4 regions of the Neobacillus sp. DZ-9 genome follow, and region 4 is predicted to be linked to each of the others. Evidence: riboswitches for the same ligand, from Rfam matches in the RefSeq annotation. Region 4 holds a riboswitch; each other region holds the start of a gene.
The links. Region 4 has a riboswitch for thiamine pyrophosphate ahead of thiC (phosphomethylpyrimidine synthase ThiC). Riboswitches for the same ligand answer to the same signal wherever they lie in the genome.
Positions count from the first base shown of each region.

Region 1 (5,721 bases), on a different contig from region 4:
GCAGCGACAGCACCAATATGCTGTTCAATTTCCTTAATCACGTCTTCGTAATCTTCATTGGGGTAAAAATGTACAGTGATCCATAATGAACAGCGGTCGGCCACAAAGGCTGCATGCCTGCCTCCCTCAATGACGGCAGGATTGATCGTATTAGTGCCATGCGGAAAGCCATCATAGCTTTTCGTCACAGCCCAGTGCCGTTCAAGTTCTTGAAGCCCGGCAATGATTTTCGTCATTTTCTCAATCGCACTGGCCCCGTTGATACCTCCGCCTGCATGAATCATTTTCCTTCTTAGCCCGTCATGGTAGGTTTTTTTGCTTTGAATCGTAATCCAGCCAGTAATCACGCCACCCTGTCCTTGAATATGTAAATCGCTTGTATCGACAACAACGGCATAATCTGCTTTAAATCCCTTTTCCATGCATGAAAGTGTTCCGGCCTCCCCTACTTCCTCTCCAATAACAGATTGGAATTGGAGGTCACCTTGCAGCGGAATGCCTAGTTCTTTTAAAAGTTTAATAGCCACAAGTGAGGCAGCGATTCCGCCTTTCATATCGGCAACGCCACGGCCGTATATATAGCCATCCTTGGTTATGGTTTCAAATGGCGCTGAATTCCACTCTTTATCATCCCCAACCTCGGCCACATCGACATGGCCATTCACAATTAGGCTATTAAACTGGCCAGAAGATTCACCGTGTAAAATGCCAACCACATTCGGGTCATTGGGGTAGACGTCCCATTTTTCCGTTGTAAATCCCAAGTCTTGCAAATAGTCTTTAATGAAGTCCTGTACCTCCGTGGTATTTCGGGCAGGAGGGCTTACAGTCGGAAAGGCAATAAGCTTCGTTAACAGTTCCAGCAATTCCTCATTTCTTGCTTCCACTTCATTCGATATCCGTTCCAGCAATTCTTTTCTCATTTGTTCACAGCCTTGGAATCTGCCAAATTCACAACTTTATTTTTTGAAAAAATAGTAAGAATTACAAATCCAATCAATGCACCTGCAAAGGAGCTAAAAATAAATAACGGAATAAATCCAAATAAGGTCGCTTTTTGTCCAAGAATCAGGGTTGCGATTGGATAGGAAAGGAGCGCACCCAAGATGCCTGTTCCAATGACCTCTCCTATAAAAGCAAGATATATTTTTCTAGTTTTCCAAAATAATAAGGATGCCAGCAATGCCCCGACCATGCTGCCAGGGAAAGCAAATACGGATCCGGTTCCCATTAAGTTTCTTAATAGGGATACACAAAAAGCCTGGGCCACTGCGTAATAAGGTCCTAATAATACTGCCGATAATACATTTAAAAAGTGCTGAACAGGAAAGACCTTGGTAAATCCAATCGGAATCGATACTAAACTACTAGAAATCGTCCCTATCGCAATCATCATTGCCGTTAATGTAAGTTTATGGGTTCTTTTCATCCTATCACCGCACCTTTTAATTTCTTGGCAGCTTCTAAAGGTGACTTTGCATGACTGATTGCCGTAATAACGGAAACACCATCTGCCCCGGCCTCCACCACAGATCGGGCATTTTCCGCCGTAATTCCGCCAATGCCGACAATAGGGGTTTGGTATCCATTCTTTCTAAGTGTCTCTATAAGTTCTGTACCTCGGGACGGCTTGGCATCCGCTTTTGTTTTAGTCGAAAAAACGGGACCAATACCGAAATAATCTGCGCCTTCTCTTATCGCAGTCATCGCTTCCTCTGTGGAATGGACAGACACACCGAGGAGTTTATCGCCAATTTTTTTTCTAACCGTTTTCACAGACTCATCCTCTTGGCCGATATGGACACCGTCTGCATCAATCGAGAGTGCTAGCTCGATATCGTCATTGACGATGAACGGGATGTGATGCTCTCTGCAAATGCTCTGTAGTTCTCTGGCGAGAGTAAATTTATCCTCTCCGGTTAAAGCGACTTCTCCTTTTTCACGAAATTGAAACAGGGTAATACCACCAGCGATGGCTTCTTTTAAAACCTCTGCCGGGTCCTTCAGGCAGTTGGGGCTGCCCATGATAAAATAGACTTTTAGGTAGTCTCGTAAGTTTTTCATAAGATTAAGCCCTCATTCCTTACTCGATATCCCCAATGGTTGGTTGGACCATGGCCTTTGCCAATCTCCAAATCTAATTGGATCGCATCATGAATAAAATCCTTGGCTAATGCGACTGCCTCATATAAAGACTTGCCTTTTGCAAGTTCAGCCGTGATCGCTGCTGAAAAAGTACATCCAGTTCCGTGAGTGTTTTTCGTTTGAATTCGATCCTTGGAAAAAGTGTAGAATTCTGTCCCGTCAAACAATAAATCGATGGATAGAGATTCATCCTCATCATGGCCGCCTTTGATGATAACGTTTTGAACGCCAAATTCTAATAATCTCTTAGCAGCTTCCTCCTTATCTTTGGCCGTTTGAATCGACATGCCAGTAAGAACCTCTGCTTCCGGTATGTTCGGTGTAATGACCTTTGCAAGTGGCAATAAATATGTTTTCATGGCAACAATGGCTTCTGACAGCAGTAAGGAAGCGCCGCCCTTAGCAATCATGACGGGGTCCACCACAAGATTTTCCCATTTATATTTTCTTATATTTTCAGCAACGGCCTCGATAATCTCTGCATTAAACAGCATTCCGGTTTTCACGGCATCCGTTCCCATATCATCACCAATTGCTTGCATTTGTTTTACTACGGCTTCTACTGACATCGGATACACTCCGTGAACACCGAGTGTATTTTGCGCGGTAACTGCGGTCAATGCTGACATCCCAAAAACCTGCAATTCCTGAAAAGTTTTAAGATCTGCCTGGATACCCGCTCCGCCGCCGCTATCCGATCCTGCAATCGTTAATGCTTTTATCATTTTATTTACCTCCCTTAAACCAGTCTGATTGCGCTGTGCTCCTTGATATCATCAGTTGAAACAATTGACAATTGGTTTAAAAATTCGATTTGGAAACTGCCTGGTCCTTGTTCAATTGTTTTTTGTGCTGCCTTTTCTGCTGCAATTCCATAAAAAGTTAACGCAGCAACGGAAGCCTTTATTAGATCTTTTTCGACACCTGCAAAAGCACCGATTACAGAGGTCAATAAGCATCCTGTTCCGGTCACTTTTGTTAAGATTGGATGACCATTAGTAATGGCATATGTAGTTTTGCCATCGCTGACGATATCTTCTTTTCCAGTTATGACAACTAAGCAATTCATTTTCTGGGCAGCTGTAATCGCAAGATCAATCACATTTCCCTCGGTATTACCAGCGTCAACGCCCTTGATTTCCCACTTTTCACCAACGACATTTGCGATTTCTGCCGCATTGCCTCTAATGATTGCGACTTTGACTTCCTTCATGATTCTTTGGGCTGTTTCTGTCCGATAGCTTGTTGCTCCGGCACCAACTGGGTCAAAAATGACCGGGACATTGTGTTGATTCGCAGATTTTCCTGCAAGAATCATAGAATTGACGTTTTGAGAGTTTAAGGTACCAATATTTAAAACGAGCGCACTTGCGATTTTGGCCATATCGGCAACTTCTTCCTCCGCATAAGCCATAACCGGTGATGCGCCAAGTGCCAATAACCCATTTGCTGTAAAATTCGTTACAACTACATTTGTGATATTATGTACAAGCGGATTCACTTCTCTTACTTTTTGTAATGTTTCATACAAACTGTTTTTTTCCATTAGATTTTCCTCTTTTCTTTTTTTAAAATAAAAAAACCAGATCCATATATGGACCTGGTTTATAAGCAAGTAAGCGCAATGACAATTCTCGACTACTTTCCTACGCTGGTATTATCCAGATCAGGTCCAAAGGGTTAAAAACGTTGCAGTTTTCTCTCAGCCCGCATTATGGGCACCCCTAGTAGATACTTAACGTATTAAATTTAAATCAATAATACTCCTATTAAACTTATAAGTAAAGATTTAATTACTTAAAAAAATTATTCAATCAAGTTTACATAATATTATTATGATAAATATAATTTGCTAAATGGTTTTATTCTTTTTTCGCCAGCTCTATTAGCTCCTTTAATTCATTTGTAAATCCTTTAACTACCCGATTACCAACTACTGTTACTGGCACCCCTAAAAATCCGTACCCTTCCACTTCCCTTTGATATTCAGGGTTTCCCGAAACGTTCCTGCTTTCAAAAGGGATCCCTTCTTCTGTGAGTACTTTTTTAACCATTGTACATTCAATGCAGTCGTTTGTCGTATAGACTATCACTTGCTTGCTCATCATTGTTTTCCCCTTCTTTTATCGATTCTCTAGCCCATAAAATGATATGGTGTTTCGCCATAATGTATCAGAAACTTCTTCCAATGACAATTTTTTTATTTTTGAAATTTCCCGTATTGTTTCAATCATCATATTCGGATGGGTTATTTTCCCTGAAAAAGGACCTTCAAACGGCCATGGACCATCTGTTTCAATCATCATCTGGTCCAAGGGATACATTTGAACTAAGTTCCTAATTTTTTCTTTATAAATAATATCAGGAGTAATAGAAATAAAATAACCATTCTCTATCATTCTCATTATGGTTTTCAGATCTCCCTTAAACCAGTGAAAATGTGCCTTTTTAATAGAGTACTTTTCCAAAAGGTCACAAACAATCGGTGCATCCTCATGGACCGCATGAAGGACAATTGGTTTATCCCATATGACCGCACTTTGGATAAAATTCTCCAGTATATTATGGTATTGTTCATATTGGTCTGCAGAAACCTTATTCTGTTGCCTTAAATAATAAGGAAGTCCAACCTCTCCGATAGCAATCATGTCACCACGGTGCTGATCTATCCACTTTAGTAATTCACTTATGTACTCTTTACTAGGCAAGGTTTGCTCAGGGTGGAAACCAAAAGCAGCCTTCACTTTTTGATATCTTCGGCTTAATTCAAGGTTTCTGGTACACGAATCAAGATCAAATGAAACAGAGATCATTCTATCTATCAGAGGAGAACTATTAATTATATGCTTCATTTCATCATCATTGTATTGGTCAAGATGAATATGGGTATCAATCATTTTAAACAACTAACACATCCCCTTAACATCAACAATTAAAGCGCTTTCATACGACAAATAAATTCGAGAAATGTCTGTTCTTGCGCTTTCCCAAGGAATAAAAGAATATTTCCTCGACAGTTAATTTTCATTAGAGCCTATAATAAAGCCATTTTACCATTCCTTATCCTAAAAAAACATGAAAACAGGAAATAATTTAAGCTCTTCATTTTTTCGACTTTTTTCGCACTTGTTCTCAAAAAACAGACAACCCCCCCTTGAATGTCCACTTGAGGTGGACATTCAAGGGGGGGTTGTCTTTCTATGGTGCCTGACACCATGATAAATAATTGGAATGATTTGTATAAAGAAATATAATATATTAATAGTATGGGGGTGGTGCTGGTGGGAAATGAGTTGAAGGAGTCGAAATCGCATTCTAGTACGAATAACAATAATAAGACTGATGTAAGGGTTAACAATCATTTTAGTCTTACTATCAATTTTGGTGATTCTTTAAATTTACTTGCATTAATCGCTGGAATTTATGTCATTAGGCGAATAACCAAAAATAGAAAAATGAAAAATAAAATTAAATCTGTTTAAATATTTTTGCAAAAAACAAAGGGGAAATTTATTTGGAAGAGTTTGTCTATCTTATTAGGCCGAATCGCTCAGATTTTATTGAATCAATGACAAA
Region 1 is NZ_JCAIOL010000003.1:204,469-210,189, forward strand. It holds gene AC59HZ_RS09455 (acetylornithine deacetylase) at 1-923, opposite strand, end outside; gene thiW (energy coupling factor transporter S component ThiW) at 920-1,429, opposite strand; gene thiE (thiamine phosphate synthase) at 1,426-2,064, opposite strand; gene thiD (bifunctional hydroxymethylpyrimidine kinase/phosphomethylpyrimidine kinase) at 2,061-2,870, opposite strand; gene thiM (hydroxyethylthiazole kinase) at 2,885-3,691, opposite strand; TPP riboswitch at 3,772-3,881, opposite strand; gene AC59HZ_RS09480 (glutaredoxin family protein) at 4,008-4,253, opposite strand; gene AC59HZ_RS09485 (TatD family hydrolase) at 4,269-5,042, opposite strand; gene AC59HZ_RS09490 (YciI family protein) at 5,660-5,721, shown strand, end outside.
Region 1: another riboswitch for thiamine pyrophosphate. It lies ahead of thiM (hydroxyethylthiazole kinase); the one in region 4 lies ahead of thiC (phosphomethylpyrimidine synthase ThiC).

Region 2 (5,721 bases), on a different contig from region 4:
TGTAGATCAGGTGAATAGACTGGGAATTGCTCCATTTTGTTTAAACCTTCTTGCAACTCAGAAACAGCTAAAATGTCCTGATTATTTTGTTGATCGCTGTCCAAAACGATGACTTTCTGTTTCTTCACTTAGGTTCAGCTCCTTTCTGACTGATTTGATCCCATTATGAACTCTTGATTTCACCGTTCCAGGAGATATTTTCAGCCATTCGCCTATTTCTTCGTAGGAGTAGCCATAATAATGCTTTAATATTATGGGAATACGGACGTCCTCAGGCAGTCTACTGAGTGCCTCCAGAGCGTCGTTCCAGTCTTCATTTCTGCTTTCAAAATGCCACTTCAGCTTTCGGTAAATTTCCTCTTGTCCCTGCCAGTTCTTTTCTCTTTTTTTCTTTCGGCACTGATCAATATATGTATTTGTCGCAATAGAAACAAGCCATGTAGAAAATTTGCTTTGTCCATTATATAGGTGAATCTTTTGAATACATTTTGCCATTGTCTCTTGAGCTAATTCTTCAGCTGTATCGGGATTCATTGTAATTTTCATTAAATATTTTACAAGGAATGGATAATGTTCTTTAAATAACATGGCAAACGCAAGATGATCCCCATTTTTAGCATTTTTTATTAATGCATCCATTTAGCACTAACCCTCTCCTTCCCCCATATTCCTTGTTTTTTCTCTCTTTATTTTTGACGAACAAAACTAACTTTCGTTCATTCTAAATTCATTTTATAATTAAACATTGGAAAAAAAAACACGGATTGCTCCGTGCCCTTAATCACCTTTTCCATGTCCCTTATTTTTTCCTTTCTTTTCCCACTTGTCTATTTGCTTGTTCCATTTATCTTCCCACTTTTGAATTTCATTATTAAATTCCTCTTGAAAATTAAATCGATTTTTTTCTTCCAAAGCGGAAATATGCGTCACATTAAATTTTATTTTTGGTTTATTTTTTAATGCTGCCGACATTACTTCACGAAATATAACAGCAGAACCTGTTTTACTGGTGGGAGTGATATAATGTTCCACATCTGTTTTATCATAACCGACCCAGATAGCACCCACGAGCTGTGGTGTATAACCGACAAACCACTGGTCTTTCAGACCATTAATTCCTTTGATCGGTACTTGGGTGGAGCCTGTTTTTCCTGCCGTTTCGCGGCCAGGGATTTGGGCGGCTTTTCCTGTACCTTCTTCCACAACGCCGAGCAGCATTGTTGTCATATCATCCGTCACTGCTTTCGTCGTGACTCTCTCCTTTTTGAGTTTCCATTCAGCAACCACATTGCCATTTGCATCATTGATTTTTTTGATCACATGCGCCTTCACTTTGACACCATTATTCGGAAATACAGAAAAAGCTTCTGCCATGTTTAGGGGAGAGACTCCTTTATGCAAGCCACCAAGGGCAACCGATAAATTCCGGTCCGCTTTATCCAGGGAAATACCGAATCGTTTAACTGAATCCAGCCCCTTTTCAATTCCGATTTCATTTAAAAGCCATACCGCTGATACATTTTTTGATTCCTTAACCGCGTCATACATCGGGACTTCTCCCATATATTGATGATCGTAATTACTAGGCTGATAATTTCTAAATTTCATCGGTTCATCTATTAGCATATCCGTGATTTTCCAACCCTCTTCTAGCGCTGGGGTATAGACAGCTAATGGCTTAAATGAGGAACCGGGCTGTGCTTTTAATTGGGACGCCCGGTTGTAGCCTCTAAAAGTGTGTTCTCCCCTTCCTCCTGCAAGGGCTCTGACTCCGCCTGTTTTGGGGTCTACTAATACCCCACCGCTTTGAACTAGACGGTCTTTTCCTCTTGGAAATAAACTGTTATTTTGATAGGCTGATTCCATTACCGATTGCATATTGGGGTCAAGCTCTGTATAAATTTGATAGCCACCAGTAAGCAGATCATCTTGCGATAACCCATACTGATGAATTGCTTCGTCTAATACCTGATCGACATAATAAGGGAATTTACCGCGGAACGGATCACCGCCCTTATCATCTAAAACCACTTTTTCTTGTTTGGCTTTTTCATATTGTTCATTTGTAATATAGCCTTGATTTTTCATTTGAAGTAGTACAAGATTTCGCCTGTTAACTGCTTTTTGCATATGGTCATATGGATTTAGGGCAGACGGAGCCTTAATTAAACCGGCAAGCAGAGCGGATTCACTAATCGAAAGCGCCTTTACCTCTTTGGCAAAATATTTTCCTGCCGCTTGCTTAATTCCATATGCCCCATTCCCAAAATAAATTTGGTTTAAATACATTTGTAAAATTTCTTGTTTCGAATATTCCCGCTCAACCGCCAATGCTAAAAAGATCTCTTCCATTTTTCTTTTAAGCGTTTTTTCGGATGTTAGGATAGTATTTTTCGTCAATTGCTGTGTGATGGTGCTGCCGCCTTCTACCATCCCTCCTGCCTTCAGGTCACGGAAAAGCGCCCTTGAGGTACCAATTAAATCAACACCTCCATGTTGATAAAATCGATGATCCTCGATGGCAATTACGGCATTCTTCATTGATTCAGGGATTTCCTTAATTGGAACCCCTTCATTTTTATTCGCCGAAACCTTGCTCGCTATTTTCCCGTTTACATCATAAAAAACCGTTGGCTGGGGTAGTTCATTTTTAAGTTCAGATATATTGGCATTCTTGGAAAAAAAATAAATTGCGCCAAAGAAGCCTAAAATAATTACTAATCCGATTAATACCACGATTTGGACTCCATGCCATTTTTTCAAATTTTTCATAGCTGCCTCCTATTTCGAAGAGAAAAAAAAAGACAGGAGAACCCTATCTTATGTTTAGATATTATTCACTTTTCGTCAACTCTTTAAAACGCTGTTTCGATAGCTTCTCATCAAAGCTGCTAAAAATCCGATAATTGCCTTCGTCCAGTATCCTAAAATGTTTACTGAGGATATTTTGTTGGAGAATAAATCCGCTTTTCTTGGATAGTGCTCTCCACCAGATCCGGCCGCCCAATGTTTTCGTTTTGCGGTAATCAATTCCTTCTCGAGCTACCGTTTCCAATACCTCTAGTGGCTCATTACCAAATAAAAATTGTACTGTTTCCGTTTCCCGGAAAAGAGCACAAATAGCAACGACTGTTGACCAGTTAGCAAGGACTCTTCCTTTTTCAATTTGAACAAGTGTTTTCTTTGATACACCAATGATTTCAGCCATTCTATCCTGGGTATAGCCTGCTTCAGTCCGAATCAAGCGAAGCTTTTCAGACACTTTCAATATGATTTCATCTCTGGTCATGTTAAGCCCTTCCTTCAATTGCTTATGGTGTAATTTTACACAAGTTCCTGGAATCATTCAAATTTTATCATAAAAAAACTGCTATCAATTCTTTGATAACAGTTTAATGAACTAAATATTATAAACAGCAAGGCTTTTCTTTTGTTAAAACTTATTTTGCATGTACTAGCATTCTCTTTGGCATTGCTCCAATAACAAGAATGACAATGATGGCACTGATTACAAAACTTGGAAGCATATATGTCCCATTATAAAGCAGGGAATAAATCATAACCGGCTGGCCCTTTGGAGCATACTCTCCAAAGAAAACGAACCCTGAAACGAAATGGCATAGATAACGAAGCAAGCTTCCAATGAAAGCACCAAATAATACATAGCTAATCCATTTACCTTTTTTCCCTTCATTAAGCATTTTGCTTATTTGACGTGCAAAAATGCCCGCAAAGCCTACCACTGTAAAAGCTATAAAGTAATCAATAATTCCTTGAATAATTGTAAATACTTGCGCAAAGCCAAGAATGAACTGTAATAATCCTAATAAAAATCCGGTTAAAAGACCGCCTTTAACTCCCCAGCGGAAGGCCATTAGAAAAATCGGCACCATTGCGATTGAAACCGAGCCTCCTTGCGGCCAGATTTTAAACGATAGAATATTTCCTACATAATCCAATAAATACGCGAGTGCAGTAAAAACAGCAACCTCGGTAATAAATAAAGTATTACTTCTTTTAGTCATTTTAATTTCTCCCTCCATTTTGGTAAACAAAAAAAAAGCAATGCAAGACATAAGGATTGTCTGCATTGCTAATCTATCTGGCAAACCACATCCCTACGCTAGTGTTAACTAACAGGTTCATAGGGTCAGAACTCAACCGTTCACTCTCAGCCGCCATTTGCAGCTCCCCCTGTGGAACTATACAATTAATTCTTTATGAATATACTACTATTTCAAATCGAATACAAGGGTAAATTCCAACTATTTTCAAGAGGAGATTTTCGTGACAAATTGACTATGTAAATATTAAGAAAATAATTTTAACATGTTTTTAAGAGGGTTTTTTGTCATTATCAGCGAATTATATGGTAAGGCGTAATGTGTTTCGGGAGGGACAATATGTTTAAAAATGATCAAACAGATTTAATTGCTTTCTTTGATAAACATAAAGATCAATTGCTTCTTGATTGGGAGAATTCATATATTATTTCTAAAGAAGACCCATATATAGAAAAAATAAGCGAAAATGCCAAAGCACTTTTTCATGTTATCTTAAATATGCATAAGTTGACCGAAGAGGAGCTTTTATTAGTAATCGAAAAGATTGCAAAAGAAATATCGGAAGAAAGAGTAATTGCCAATATTAACATTGGGGATTTTGTTTATAATGTAAATCTTGGCAGAACGATTATGTACAGTTATTTAAGCAAAACAGGGATATCATGGGGGGAAATGCAAGAATCGATCAATCGGATTAATTTCTGTTTTGACAAGTTTTTATACTATGCAGTTTCCAATTATACAGAAGCAAAAAACAAAATCATAGAGGAAAAGACTATGTTCATCGACTCAACCCATCAGGATCGGCTAACCCTTTTGGGGCAAATGACATCCAGCTTTATTCATGAATTTAGAAACCCGCTCACATCTGTTCAAGGATTTATCCAATTGCTTAAAGCTGATTTTCCGAATATGAGATATCTTGATATTATTTCAAGTGAATTAGATCAGTTAAATTTTAGAATCTCTCAGTTTCTGTTATTATCCAAGAAAGAATTGATTGGGAAGGAAAAGGATTACTTTAAACTAAATAAATTGATAGACGAAGTTTTGAACTTTCTCTACCCTAGCATACTTGATGGCAAAGTGAAAATAATCAAAGAGTTGTGTGAGGAAATAACGCTGCACGGTTATGCTGATGAAATTAGACAGGTTTTTATCAATATTATATTTAATGCAATTGATGTTTTAAATCATCATGCGAATCCCCATCCAACAATAGGAATTAACAGTACTTTAGAAGACAACAAACACATTATTATTACCATTTCAAATAATGGTCCTGCAATTCCAACTGAATTGCAAAAAACAATTTTTGAACCGTTCTTTACGACGAAAAAACTTGGTACTGGTCTAGGTCTATTCGTTTGTAAAGAAATTATTGAAAAACACAAGGGGAAATTAACCTGTAATTCTACACCGAATAAAACCACCTTCTCCATACATTTACCGATTGCATTAAATTTGGAAACCGAACATTTAATATATGATAGAAACTAATCCCACTTAATAAAAAGGCGGGATTTTTTTTATCTAGGAAATTTCTTCCGACTTCCCTCTATCTTGCATAGGATATAGGAAAAAATTTAAGCAGGAGAAAAGTTCAATGTTTACATTAAAAGTTGATAATGAAATTGAGCTTCAATTGTTCGAGAGG
Region 2 is NZ_JCAIOL010000002.1:118,716-124,436, reverse strand. It holds gene AC59HZ_RS04945 (YxlC family protein) at 1-128, opposite strand, end outside; gene sigY (RNA polymerase sigma factor SigY) at 82-639, opposite strand; gene AC59HZ_RS04935 (transglycosylase domain-containing protein) at 778-2,772, opposite strand; gene AC59HZ_RS04930 (helix-turn-helix transcriptional regulator) at 2,834-3,289, opposite strand; gene thiT (energy-coupled thiamine transporter ThiT) at 3,441-4,025, opposite strand; TPP riboswitch at 4,099-4,205, opposite strand; gene AC59HZ_RS04920 (histidine kinase N-terminal domain-containing protein) at 4,404-5,564, shown strand; gene AC59HZ_RS04915 (GNAT family N-acetyltransferase) at 5,671-5,721, shown strand, end outside.
Region 2: another riboswitch for thiamine pyrophosphate. It lies ahead of thiT (energy-coupled thiamine transporter ThiT); the one in region 4 lies ahead of thiC (phosphomethylpyrimidine synthase ThiC).

Region 3 (5,721 bases), on a different contig from region 4:
AATTTTTATGATGAAAAAATTATGGAGTCTTTTCCTTCCCAGGGTATAGGGCAAATTTTGGACATGAATCTACAATTTAAAAAATTGATGGATGAAACAACAGAAAAGTATTTAGAACTTGTTAATGTGCCATCTCGAAAGGACCTTTCGAACGTGTCCTCACAGATTGTTAATGTCGATGCAAAAGTTGATAGTTTAGAAGAATTACTCGAAGAGAAACTGGAAAACAACGAAAATCTGGTATCGTTTCAACACGAATTAACGGATTTAAAACGTGAAATGAAGAACTTGGATAAAAAACTTAATCAAATTATTTCTTTATTAAAAGCCACAGAATAATTCAAATACAAAAAAATAATATTTGGGGTGAGAAATAATGACAGATTTAAAGGGAAAAGTAGCTATTGTGACAGGTGGGAGCAGAGGAATTGGTTCAGCAATTTCCAAGGAACTGGCAAAAAATGGTGTGAAAGTCGTTCTTAATTATGTGACTCGTGAAGAGTTGGCTGAAAAAATGGTCGCGGATATATACGAAATCGGTGGCGAAGCATATGCAGTTCGTGCGGATGTTTCAAATTGTGAGGAAGCAGCCTATCTCGTACAACAAACAATCGATCATTTTGGACGATTAGATATTTTAATTAACAATGCAGGTATTACGAGGGATAGCACATTCAAAAAACTAAGTTCAGAGGATTGGAGAAGGGTAATTGATGTTAATTTAAATAGTGTTTACAACACAACATCTGCTTCCCTCCCGTACCTTCTTGAATCAGATGCAGGCCGCATCATCAACATTTCCTCGATAATAGGGCAAGCTGGAGGTTTTGGCCAGACCAACTATGCTGCAGCAAAAGCCGGCCTTATTGGCTACACAAAATCACTAGCTCTCGAACTAGCGAAAACGAATGTAACAGTTAATGCGATCTGCCCAGGATTTATCGGAACCGAAATGGTTCAAGCAATTCCTGAAAAAGTGCTTGCTGGAATTGTGGAAAAGGTACCACAAAAACGGTTAGGAAAACCGGAAGAAGTAGCACGCGGTGTTGCCTTTTTATGTAAAGATGGTGACTATATTACTGGTCAGCAGCTTAATATTAATGGCGGACTTTACATGTAATAGATATGTAGGTGGTTGTTGGATGGCTTAGTACATAGCAAAAAAAAATAACTAAACTAAGGAAGGAGTGTACAACATGAGTGTAAATGCCGAAAAAGAATGGGAAATGCTTTTGGATTTATTCCCTCAAGAGTACGGACAGCAAATAAAACGTGTCATCAAGGCAACCCAAGTGTTAACCATTGACGCTGAACCAGAAGTAGGGCCTACTCCGAAAGAAGTGGTTTGGACTAAAAATAAAACGAAACTATATCGTTATCTTTCCGAAAAACCGAAAAAGCATAAAATACCATTACTCTTGATTTATGCACTAATAAATAAACCATATGTATTGGATTTAACTGAGGGTGGAAGTCTAGTTGAATATTTAGTTAATAATGGGTTTGATGTCTATCTCCTTGAATGGGGGACCCCAGGCTACGAAGATCGAAATATGAAACTTGATGATTTTATTGTTGACTATATACCAAGAGCGGTTAAAAAAGTCTTAAAAACATCAAAGGCAGACGAATTGTCCATCCTTGGGTATTGCATGGGCGGTACGATGACGTCTATATTTGCAGCACTTTACCCTGAATTGCCGATTCGTAATCTAATTTTTATGACAAGTCCTTTTGATTTTGAGAATTCAGGCTCTTACGGGGCAATGCTGAATGAAAAATATTTTAATATTGATAAAGTAGTAGATACTCTAGGTGTGATTCCTCCTGAAATGATTGACTTTGGAAACAAATTGATTAAACCAATGGGAAACTTCTTTGGACCATTTGTAAGTCTTGTCGATCGTGCTGATAACGAGAAATTTGTAAAAAACTTTAAACTACTGCAAAAATGGTTAAACGATGGAATTCCATTTCCAGGTGAAGCATATCGCCAGTGGATAAGAGATTTTTATCAAAAAAACAAACTGATTAAAGGGGACCTGGTTGTCCGCGGTCGTAAAGTCCATCTGAACAATATCACTGCTAATGTACTAAACTTGGCAGGCCAATCTGATCTAATTGCCCAGCCGCATATGGTAGAAGCCTTGATGGACGCTATTTCTAGTAAAGATAAACAGTTTGAAAATTTACCTGTTGGTCATACGTCCATTACATTTGGCAGCCAAGCAACAAAAATAACTTACCCAACTATTGGTGACTGGCTTGGTGAACGTTCTAACTAATTATTTAACTATTAATAAGTACAATTATTTTTTTCTCTAGGTGAGTGTTTTTATGCACTCACTTTTTATATTATCTGATTCATTTTTGAAAAATGAATCCAGGAGAAAAACATATATGAAAGGAATTATTTAATTAGTTCTTGGAATGGAAATCCTAAAGGATGAAAAAACTATAGGAATGAAATCTAATTGGTGATGTAGTAAAAGGAGACACACTGGTAATAGGCATAAATGAAATTCGGGAGGTATAACGAATGAGAAGGATAAATCCAGGCTCCGTCATTTCTTACATAAAGTATGGGAATCTAAAGATACCAAAGAATATTCAGTACGAATGCCCGGAATGCAGAAAAACCACTGAATTTATGCTTAATGCAAACTACCAGAGCAGTAAGAATGGCATGGTAACTGAGAGTAGTTGTCCATTATGTAAAAAATCAGCAGTATTCGTCATTATGACTAAGGAAGTTATAGATGAACAAGGCGAAAATGCTGATACTTTTATTTATGACCTTCAAGCTTCCAAACATCCGGTAAATCAAATAGAAAGTCTACCCAATATACCCAAGGATCTGATCAGGGCCTACCGTTCAGCAATAAATGTTTATGAAGCTAGAGAAAATTCAGCTACTGCTGTTATGTCAAAACGTGTGATTGAAAGTATCCTAAAGCATTTTCTCGGGGATAAAAGTAAGGCTCAGCCTTTGTCTCAACAGCTTGAAATCCTGCCGAATCATGTGGATTTGGCAAAGCCTATTCAATCTCTTAGCCATTTATTGGCAACTGATGGTTCACTTCATCGGATGCTTGAATTGGAAACCGAAATGGATTACGAGACAACATCATTAATAATGGACTTATTAGAAAGCTTGATTGAGTATCTTTTTGTTTTGCCGGGGAAAATCGAAGTTACCAATAATAAGATAGCAAAGAAATTTAATTAGCAGAAAGCATAGTAAACTAAATAGAAGTTAAATGAAGGTTCCCTAGTATAAAAAAGTTATTTAACTTTTCTAACTGAAGTGTTAATATTATCTTTAAAGGTTAACATTACAAATTAATATTTTAAGCAATTCCGCTAGAGGTGCCTTTTTAAAGGGCTGAGATTGAAGTGTTACTTCGGGACTCTATGAACCTGATCTGGGTAATACCAGCGTAGGGAAGTGGAAAACTGGATATTTGAAGAATCATCGTTTCTATTCAAATTTTCGACCACTTCCTTAAACATTTGGAAGTGGTTTTTTGTTTTTCACTTTATTTCATAGATAAGCGGAATCTTCTCAAAGGGGGGAGATGTATTATCACTAGTTTTTATGGGAATGAGTTCCATATCATCTCCAATGGAAAAATGCCGATCGAGCAATTATGTGAAATTGTAATGGATATTCACCCATATGTAACCGCGATTCACTTACGAGAGAAACAAAGATCAGCTAGGGACCTTTTTCAAGCAGTTGAACTTTTAACAAAGAAAAACATACCCCTATCTAAGATCATTATTAACGATCGGGTCGATGTTGCCTTCGTAAAAAGGGTTAGGGGAGTTCAATTAGCCTTTCATAGCTTAGATGCAGACCTTGTAAAAGAAAATTTTCCCCAACTTATGTTAGGGAGTTCTATTCACTCCTACGAGGAAGGAGAAAAAGCAAAAGAGAAGGGTGCTGATTACCTCCTATACGGTCATGTTTTCCCTTCTCAATCAAAGCCAGGAATGAGACCCAAAGGACTAGAGGAATTATCTAGGATATCCCAACTGGACATTCCAGTTATTGCCATTGGCGGCATAACACCCGAAAATACGGGGCAGGTACTTCAGGCAGGAGCAAATGGGATTGCAGTCATGTCAGGAGTTTTAGAAGCGCCCGATCCATTATCCTCTGTAAAAACTTACATTCATGCATTAGAGGAGGGTTAAAGTGGAAAATTCATTTGATGTTGCCATAATTGGCGGGGGAATTAACGGGGCCTCCATTGCCTATCAATTATCAAAAATGGGAAGAAAAGCAATCATCATTGAGAAAGATCAATTGGCTTGCCAAGCGTCAAGTGCGGCAGCCGGAATGCTGGCAGCACAAGCGGAGATTGAACAAGACGGTCCTTTATTCCAGTTGGCTTTAAAAAGTCAGGCGATGTTTTCTGCCATTACAAGTGAGTTATATGAATATTCAGGAATCGATATTGAGTATGTGAATAAAGGGATGCTTAAAATTGCTGAAACCGAAGAAATAGCAAACGAAGTAAAAAAACAGGTCGCCTTTCAAAGGAAATGGGATCCAACGATTAAATGGCTGGATGCAAAGGAATTACAAGAAATGGAACCGTCACTTTCGCCAAATGTAGTCGGAGCGATGTATCTCCCTAACGATGGGCATGTGCAGCCAGCAAAGTTAACCGAAGCGTTTGCCAAAGCGGCTGTCTATTTTGGTGCGGAAATACGTGAAAACACGGAGGTCCTTTCGTTTATTTTTGAAAATGGACAGGTTAAAGGGGTTAAAACCACCAAAGGCATCATACATAGCGAGCAAGTGGTCGTAGCAACTGGGGCTTGGGCGGCGAAATTAATGCGTGAATCTGGGCTGGATATTAGTGTTTACCCTGTTAAAGGTGAATGCTTTTCGATAAGAACGGATAAACCGATCATCAACACGACGATTTTTTCCGATAAACGCTGTTATCTGGTCCCAAAACGAAATGGGGAAATTTATATTGGCGCGACCATGATTGAACATACCTTTGATAACAAGATAACGCCAGAAGGAATTACTACATTAATAGAAAGAGCCTCTCAACTAGTTCCTCAGATCAAGGAGGCAGCGTGGGAGCGGGTGTGGTCGGGAATTAGGCCGCAAACAGCCGATGGACTTCCTTACCTTGGTGAGCATCCCAACTGGAAAGGACTGTTTGTTGCCTCAGGGCATTTTCGAAATGGGATTTTATTAAGTCCGATTACAGGGAAACTAGTAGCTGATCTATTGGCAGGCAGATTGCTAGATGAAAGTCTTCTCTCAGCATTTCAATTAGAAAGACATAAAGTAACAGTGGGTTAGGGAGGGTAAACATGAAGGTATTATTGAATGGCGAGTTGGTCCAATTGCCAGAGCATGTCTTGTTTGTTTCAGATGTTCTCAAACAGTATGAAATCCATGATAAGGTCGTTGTCGTGGAGGTTAACAGTGAGATATTAACCAAGTTAGAACACCAAAGTACTAGATTAGCAGATAAAGATAAAATTGAAATAGTCCATTTTGTAGGAGGCGGTTGATTATGTTAAAAATCGGTTCATTATCCTTTCAATCTCGTTTGTTACTGGGAACGGGAAAGTATCCAAGCTTTGAAATCCAGAAGGAAGCCGTAGAGGTTTCCGAAGCAGAAATCCTTACGTTTGCGGTTAGACGTATGAATATTTTTGAATCAAGCCAGCCGAATTTTTTAGAAC
Region 3 is NZ_JCAIOL010000006.1:211,513-217,233, reverse strand. It holds gene AC59HZ_RS18585 (hypothetical protein) at 1-339, shown strand, start outside; gene phbB (acetoacetyl-CoA reductase) at 377-1,120, shown strand; gene phaC (class III poly(R)-hydroxyalkanoic acid synthase subunit PhaC) at 1,197-2,285, shown strand; gene AC59HZ_RS18570 (DUF4145 domain-containing protein) at 2,540-3,229, shown strand; TPP riboswitch at 3,356-3,464, shown strand; gene tenI (thiazole tautomerase TenI) at 3,547-4,200, shown strand; gene thiO (glycine oxidase ThiO) at 4,202-5,332, shown strand; gene thiS (sulfur carrier protein ThiS) at 5,344-5,547, shown strand; gene AC59HZ_RS18550 (thiazole synthase) at 5,550-5,721, shown strand, end outside.
Region 3: another riboswitch for thiamine pyrophosphate. It lies ahead of tenI (thiazole tautomerase TenI); the one in region 4 lies ahead of thiC (phosphomethylpyrimidine synthase ThiC).

Region 4 (5,721 bases):
TATCAATATTCATTAAGATTTCACTATCAATTTTAATATCATAGGAAGTAATTGTGCAATAATGAAGCAATTCCTCAGCGGATAGACCTGGAACGAGTCCTTCATTTCCTTCTACGGATGCAATGGTTCCTCCGGTGGCTAGCAATAAAATTTTCTTCAAATGTATCAGCTCCATTGAGTGAAAAAATAGTGATTATTCGCGTATTGCGTATCTATACTTTTCATTATAGAACTTAAATAGGATAAATCAATAGTTTGTACTCGAAACGCGTACATTTTTCTATTCGAGTCTATCATTCTATGCTATAATGTGAACAATATTAAGAAAATGGAGTTGGAGACGAATGCTGGATCGTTTATCCGAATTAAGAAAGGAACGAAAATGGTCGCTGCAGGAAACCGCTGATCAATTAGGAATCGCTAAAAGCACTTATGCTGGATATGAGTCAGGATACCGGGAACCTTCCTTACTTTCACTCACACAAATAGCGGAATTATTTGATACGTCTGTTGATTATTTGTTAAGGAGAACAGATGAGTTGCATCGGATGCAGACAACAGTTGAAATCACAACTGCCATACTTCCCCTATCTCCTTCTCTTTTGATAGATGGGGAACCATTAACGGCAGACGAAAAAATCGACTTTATCGCCTTTATACGTTCAAAAAGAGAATTAAAATTAGAAAAAGGCCCAACATGTAAATGTTGAGCCTTTTGTTTCTTACACCATTAATAATAGGTGCTTTCAGCGAACCCACACTTCTGACATTTTCTCATTCCAGGGGTTTCCCAAAAAATATGCCTACATCGGCATTGAATGGAGTCTATTCTACTTTTTAAAAAATGAATTTTTTGGTATAAATCATCAATTTCCTCTAATAAATTTTTTACTTCATAGGAAGAAGTATTATCGGTATATTTTTGACCCATTGATGAGAAACTCCTCCGCTTTTTTCTTCATACCTTCATTCCTTTCATCTTTCTTTGCCATACCTCGAATATCATGGGAAATTTTCATCGAACAGAACTTTGGACCACACATGGAACAAAAATGAGCTGTTTTGGCCCCTTCAGCAGGGAGCGTTTCATCATGGTATTCTCTTGCACGTTCAGGATCCAATGAAAGGTTGAATTGGTCCTCCCATCTGAATTCGAAACGGGCTTTCGATAAGGCATTGTCTCTCAATTGCGCACCTGGATGACCTTTGGCCAGATCAGCAGCATGGGCTGCAATTTTATAAGCAATAACGCCATCACGAACATCATTCTTATTGGGTAAGCCAAGATGTTCCTTTGGTGTTACATAGCAAAGCATGGCCGTTCCAAACCAGCCAATCATCGCGGCGCCAATGGCAGAAGTAATATGGTCGTATCCAGGTGCAATATCGGTTGTTAAGGGCCCAAGAGTATAAAAAGGAGCTTCTTTACAAATTTCCATTTGCTTTTCCACATTCTCCTTAATCAAATGCATTGGAACATGTCCAGGGCCTTCAATCATGACCTGGACATCATGCTTCCAGGCAATTTCCGTCAATTCCCCTAAAGCTTCAAGCTCTGCAAATTGCGCTTCATCATTGGCATCGGCAATGCTGCCAGGGCGAAGTCCATCTCCCAATGAAACCGAAATATCATACTGCTTTAAAATTTCACAAATTTCTTCAAAATGGGTGTAAAGAAAATTTTCCTGATGATGGGCCAGACACCACTGCGCCATAATCGAACCTCCACGGGATACAATTCCTGTCGTCCGTTTCGCTGTCAAAGGGATAAAACGTAACAACACACCAGCATGAATCGTAAAATAATCGACCCCTTGTTCTGCTTGTTCAATCAACGTATCGCGATAAACTTCCCAGGTTAGATTTTCAGCAATTCCATTCACCTTTTCAAGGGCTTGATAAATCGGCACCGTTCCCACTGGGATTGGGGTATTGCGGATAATCCACTCTCTTGTTGTATGTATATTTTTTCCAGTAGATAAATCCATGATTGTATCAGCTCCCCATCGAGCAGCCCACGTCATTTTTTCAACCTCTTCTTCAATTGAGGAAGAAACAGCAGAATTTCCAATATTGGCATTGATTTTCACATGGAAATTTCGTCCAATAATCATCGGTTCACTTTCAGGGTGGTTGATATTAGCTGGAATAATCGCTCTCCCGCGGGCAACTTCATCCCTGACAAATGCAGGCTCTACATTTTCACGAATCGCGATAAATTCCATCTCAGGAGTGATGATCCCTTTTTTCGCATAATGCATTTGGGTAACATTATGGCCTTTTTTGGCACGCAAAGGTGATTTGTTTATGTTAGGAAACCATTCAAGATTGGCTCGCTCGTCTGCATCACGGAAGCCATTATCTATTGGCATTATTTCTCTTCCTGCATAGTTTTCAACATCATTACGTTCATAAATCCATTTTTTGTGAAGTGCCTGAAGCCCTTTCCTGATATCAATTTGATGGTTCGGGTCTGTATATGGCCCACTAGTATCATAAACTCGAACAGGTGCATTTTCTTCTTCACCATAAGTTGTAACCGTTCGTGCCAACTGAATTTCTCTCATCGGGACTTTAATGTCAGGTCTTGATCCTTCAAGATAAACTTTTCTGCTTCCTGTAAATGGTGATTGTAATTCGATGTTTACGTTTACTCCCTTTTGCATTGTAACTTCCTCCTAAAAATGATAGATTTTGCAATCTAGAAGTTACAGCATAGTCCATTACATGTTAAGTCCATAGACAGACATATAAATAGATGACAATAAAAAAAGGCTCTGTTGGCAAACAGAACCTGATTAATCGTCAAAAAGTAGCGGCGCATAATAGAAAAACGAAAATGACACCTTCAAAACTACTTCCCTACGCTGGTATGATCCAGATCAGGTTCAAAGGGTCAAAAGATTTTATGCATCCTTCTCTCAGTCCGAGCTATCGGACCCCCCTAGTAGAGCAAACAACAATATATTGTTATATAACTTACATATAATAAATAACATAATTTTAACTATTAATAAAGCTTTTTACATTACTCAACCAATAAATTATTCCATTCATATGAATAAACCCTTAGATTATTACAAATACTCTTGTAGTAAAAAACGAAAGGAGGTTACGCATGATGGACGCACAACGCGCACAGGAAATATGTAATTCACCACAAATGGAAAACGTGACCTATAACGGTACTCGTATTTATATTGAGCATGTAGATCAACAAAGCGGAAAAGCAACCATTCATCCACTGGAGGAACCAAACAATAAACAAAGTGTTTCTGTTACAAACCTAGTAGAACAATGATGAAACGAAAAGCAGTAAACCGTTGTACTGCACCCCAAAAGTTAGAGAGAAATTTAACTTTTGGGGTGTATTTTTATGGCTAAATATAGTGAACAATTTAAATTAAAACTTGTAAAAGAATATCAAGAGGGAAAATTGAGCTATAAACAATTGGCAAAGAAGCATGGAATGAAAGACAGTACCCCGATTTTAACCTATGATAGCTGCATGGAAGAAAACGCTGCTGGAGGGTGGTGCTGATGCCCTAAGAATAAATGTGAAAATTTCTCCCACTCCTTCTGCTAACCAGCCAGTTATCAGATATCCTATAGGTAAAAGAGCAAATGAACCTAACATATCTAAGCGTTCAACTCTTCCAAATTTTTCTTCTGGGACAAGTTCTTGAAGACTCGTTTCCCAAATCAATCCAAATAACATAATTCCGGCACCTTCCATAAACATACACAACATTAATACCGGAACACTCGAGATAAATGGCATCATTAACAATGCTGCTCCACTTAATGCAACGCCCCCATAAGCAAGCAAGCCTCTTTTTTTCCATTCTTTTCTTAAACCAAAAATGATTCCGCACAAAATAGCCCCTGCCCCGGACGAAGAAAGAACAAGCCCAAATACAACTGGTTCAAACTCATAATAAATATTCACAAGCCATGGTATTAACACCCTAATGATGCCGCCTGAAAAAATATTTATTAAGGAGAATGCTAGAATCGTAATCCATAACCAGGGCTTTTCTTTAAGGACCACAATCCCTTCCAAAAAATCCTGTTTGATTGAATTTTTCTCCCTCTGTATTTCTTTTGTTTTTTGAAAGGATAACGTTCGAAGGCTAAATAAAAAGATCAATGAAATAATGTAAGTAAGGGCATCAATCCCAATTCCCCAACCTGAAGATAAGGAAGCTAAAATCAATCCTCCTATAATCGGACCTGATATTCTTAACACCTGCATACTGACTTGAGTTAAAGAATTGGCGGCGTTACGAATATCCTCTGTAAAAACCTTTGCTCTTACAGCTGAATAGGCTGGCGGAAAGAAACTATCCATCATGCCCATAACAAACATGATCATAAAAAGGACGCTCATGTTTAACTGCCCCATAAATGCGATCACAGCTAAAATAAATAGGATACAAGCACACACACTGCTCATCCCTCTGGGTTCTGGCCTTGTATCATACTCTATCATTTGCCTATTTTCTCTTAATCTTAAAAAAAAAGGCTAATTTATTAGGACAACGTCATCCCGTGACACATATAGATGCAGTGTTAATATAATTCATTAAATTTACAGGGGGAAAACTTATTATGCATAAAGACATAATGAAATACTTTATTGGGAAAGTCATAAAGGTCAATCGGGGCGGCTCTGAATCCAGAATTGGGAAGTTAATGGATGCCAGTGAAGATCATCTAGCCCTATTCACGGAAGACGACGGACTCGTCTATTATAATACTCAACATATAAAGAGCTTTACCGATAACATGAAGGGCCAAATGGAATTTAACATCGTGGTCCCAAATGATATTCAATATAAACAAGCAGATAATTTCTATAGCTTAATGGAATCATTGAAATTTCAATGGGTCAGTATTAATCGCGGAGGCCCGGAGAAGATTGAAGGTGTTTTAAGTGATATCCATCCAGATTACGTGTCTTTAATTAACAAAGAGGAAATTGTCCGCCTTTCGATGTTCCATATCCAAAATATTAGCTATGGCCTTAAAATTGAAAATGCCCAAAATGAACAATCGAATAACCAGGCTTCAAATCAATCGAAGCAATCGAAGCAATCAAACAAACAAGAGGTTTCCCGATCCTCCAAATCAGAGAAACAAAGCGTATCTCGCTCTGATAAAGAAGCCGAAAGACAATCATCAAAATCAGATTCCGATAGGAAGAAATCACGTCAACGTGTACAGTATATTCAAGAGGAACCTTTAACAGACGAGGTTATTATGGAAAGAGCGAATAATGAAGATGATGATGTATCTTTATCTGAATTACTGTCCTCAATGGAGAAGTATTTACGAAAAGTCACTAAGAAGGAGTAACAACTATTACCAATAAATTAACAAATATAAGCAGGGTACTAGCCACCCTGCTCCATTTTTGAAATTAGATCGTTCTTTCTGAATTGCCACGGAAAAAATGAACGATAAAGGTTCCCATGAATACAGCTATTAAAATACTAAAGAAAATTAATTCATCGAGATGAAATCCGAAGGCTGCAGCCATCATTTTAATGGCAATGATGGCTATTAAAATAAAGGCTGTCGTTTCCAATTCCGGGACTTTTTCAATTAAGGTTAGGAATAATTGAGCGACACCGCGCATCATTAAAATTCCTAACATCCCGCCTAATAGTAGTACCCAAACTTGATTCGAGACGCCGAATGCCGCAATTATGCTGTCAA
Region 4 is NZ_JCAIOL010000005.1:324,943-330,663, reverse strand. It holds gene AC59HZ_RS16555 (asparaginase) at 1-160, opposite strand, end outside; gene AC59HZ_RS16550 (helix-turn-helix domain-containing protein) at 345-710, shown strand; gene thiC (phosphomethylpyrimidine synthase ThiC) at 909-2,666, opposite strand; TPP riboswitch at 2,843-2,956, opposite strand; gene AC59HZ_RS16540 (small acid-soluble spore protein H) at 3,122-3,301, shown strand; gene AC59HZ_RS16535 (transposase) at 3,377-3,541, shown strand; gene AC59HZ_RS16530 (MFS transporter) at 3,491-4,492, opposite strand; gene AC59HZ_RS16525 (hypothetical protein) at 4,612-5,358, shown strand; gene AC59HZ_RS16520 (DUF475 domain-containing protein) at 5,423-5,721, opposite strand, start outside.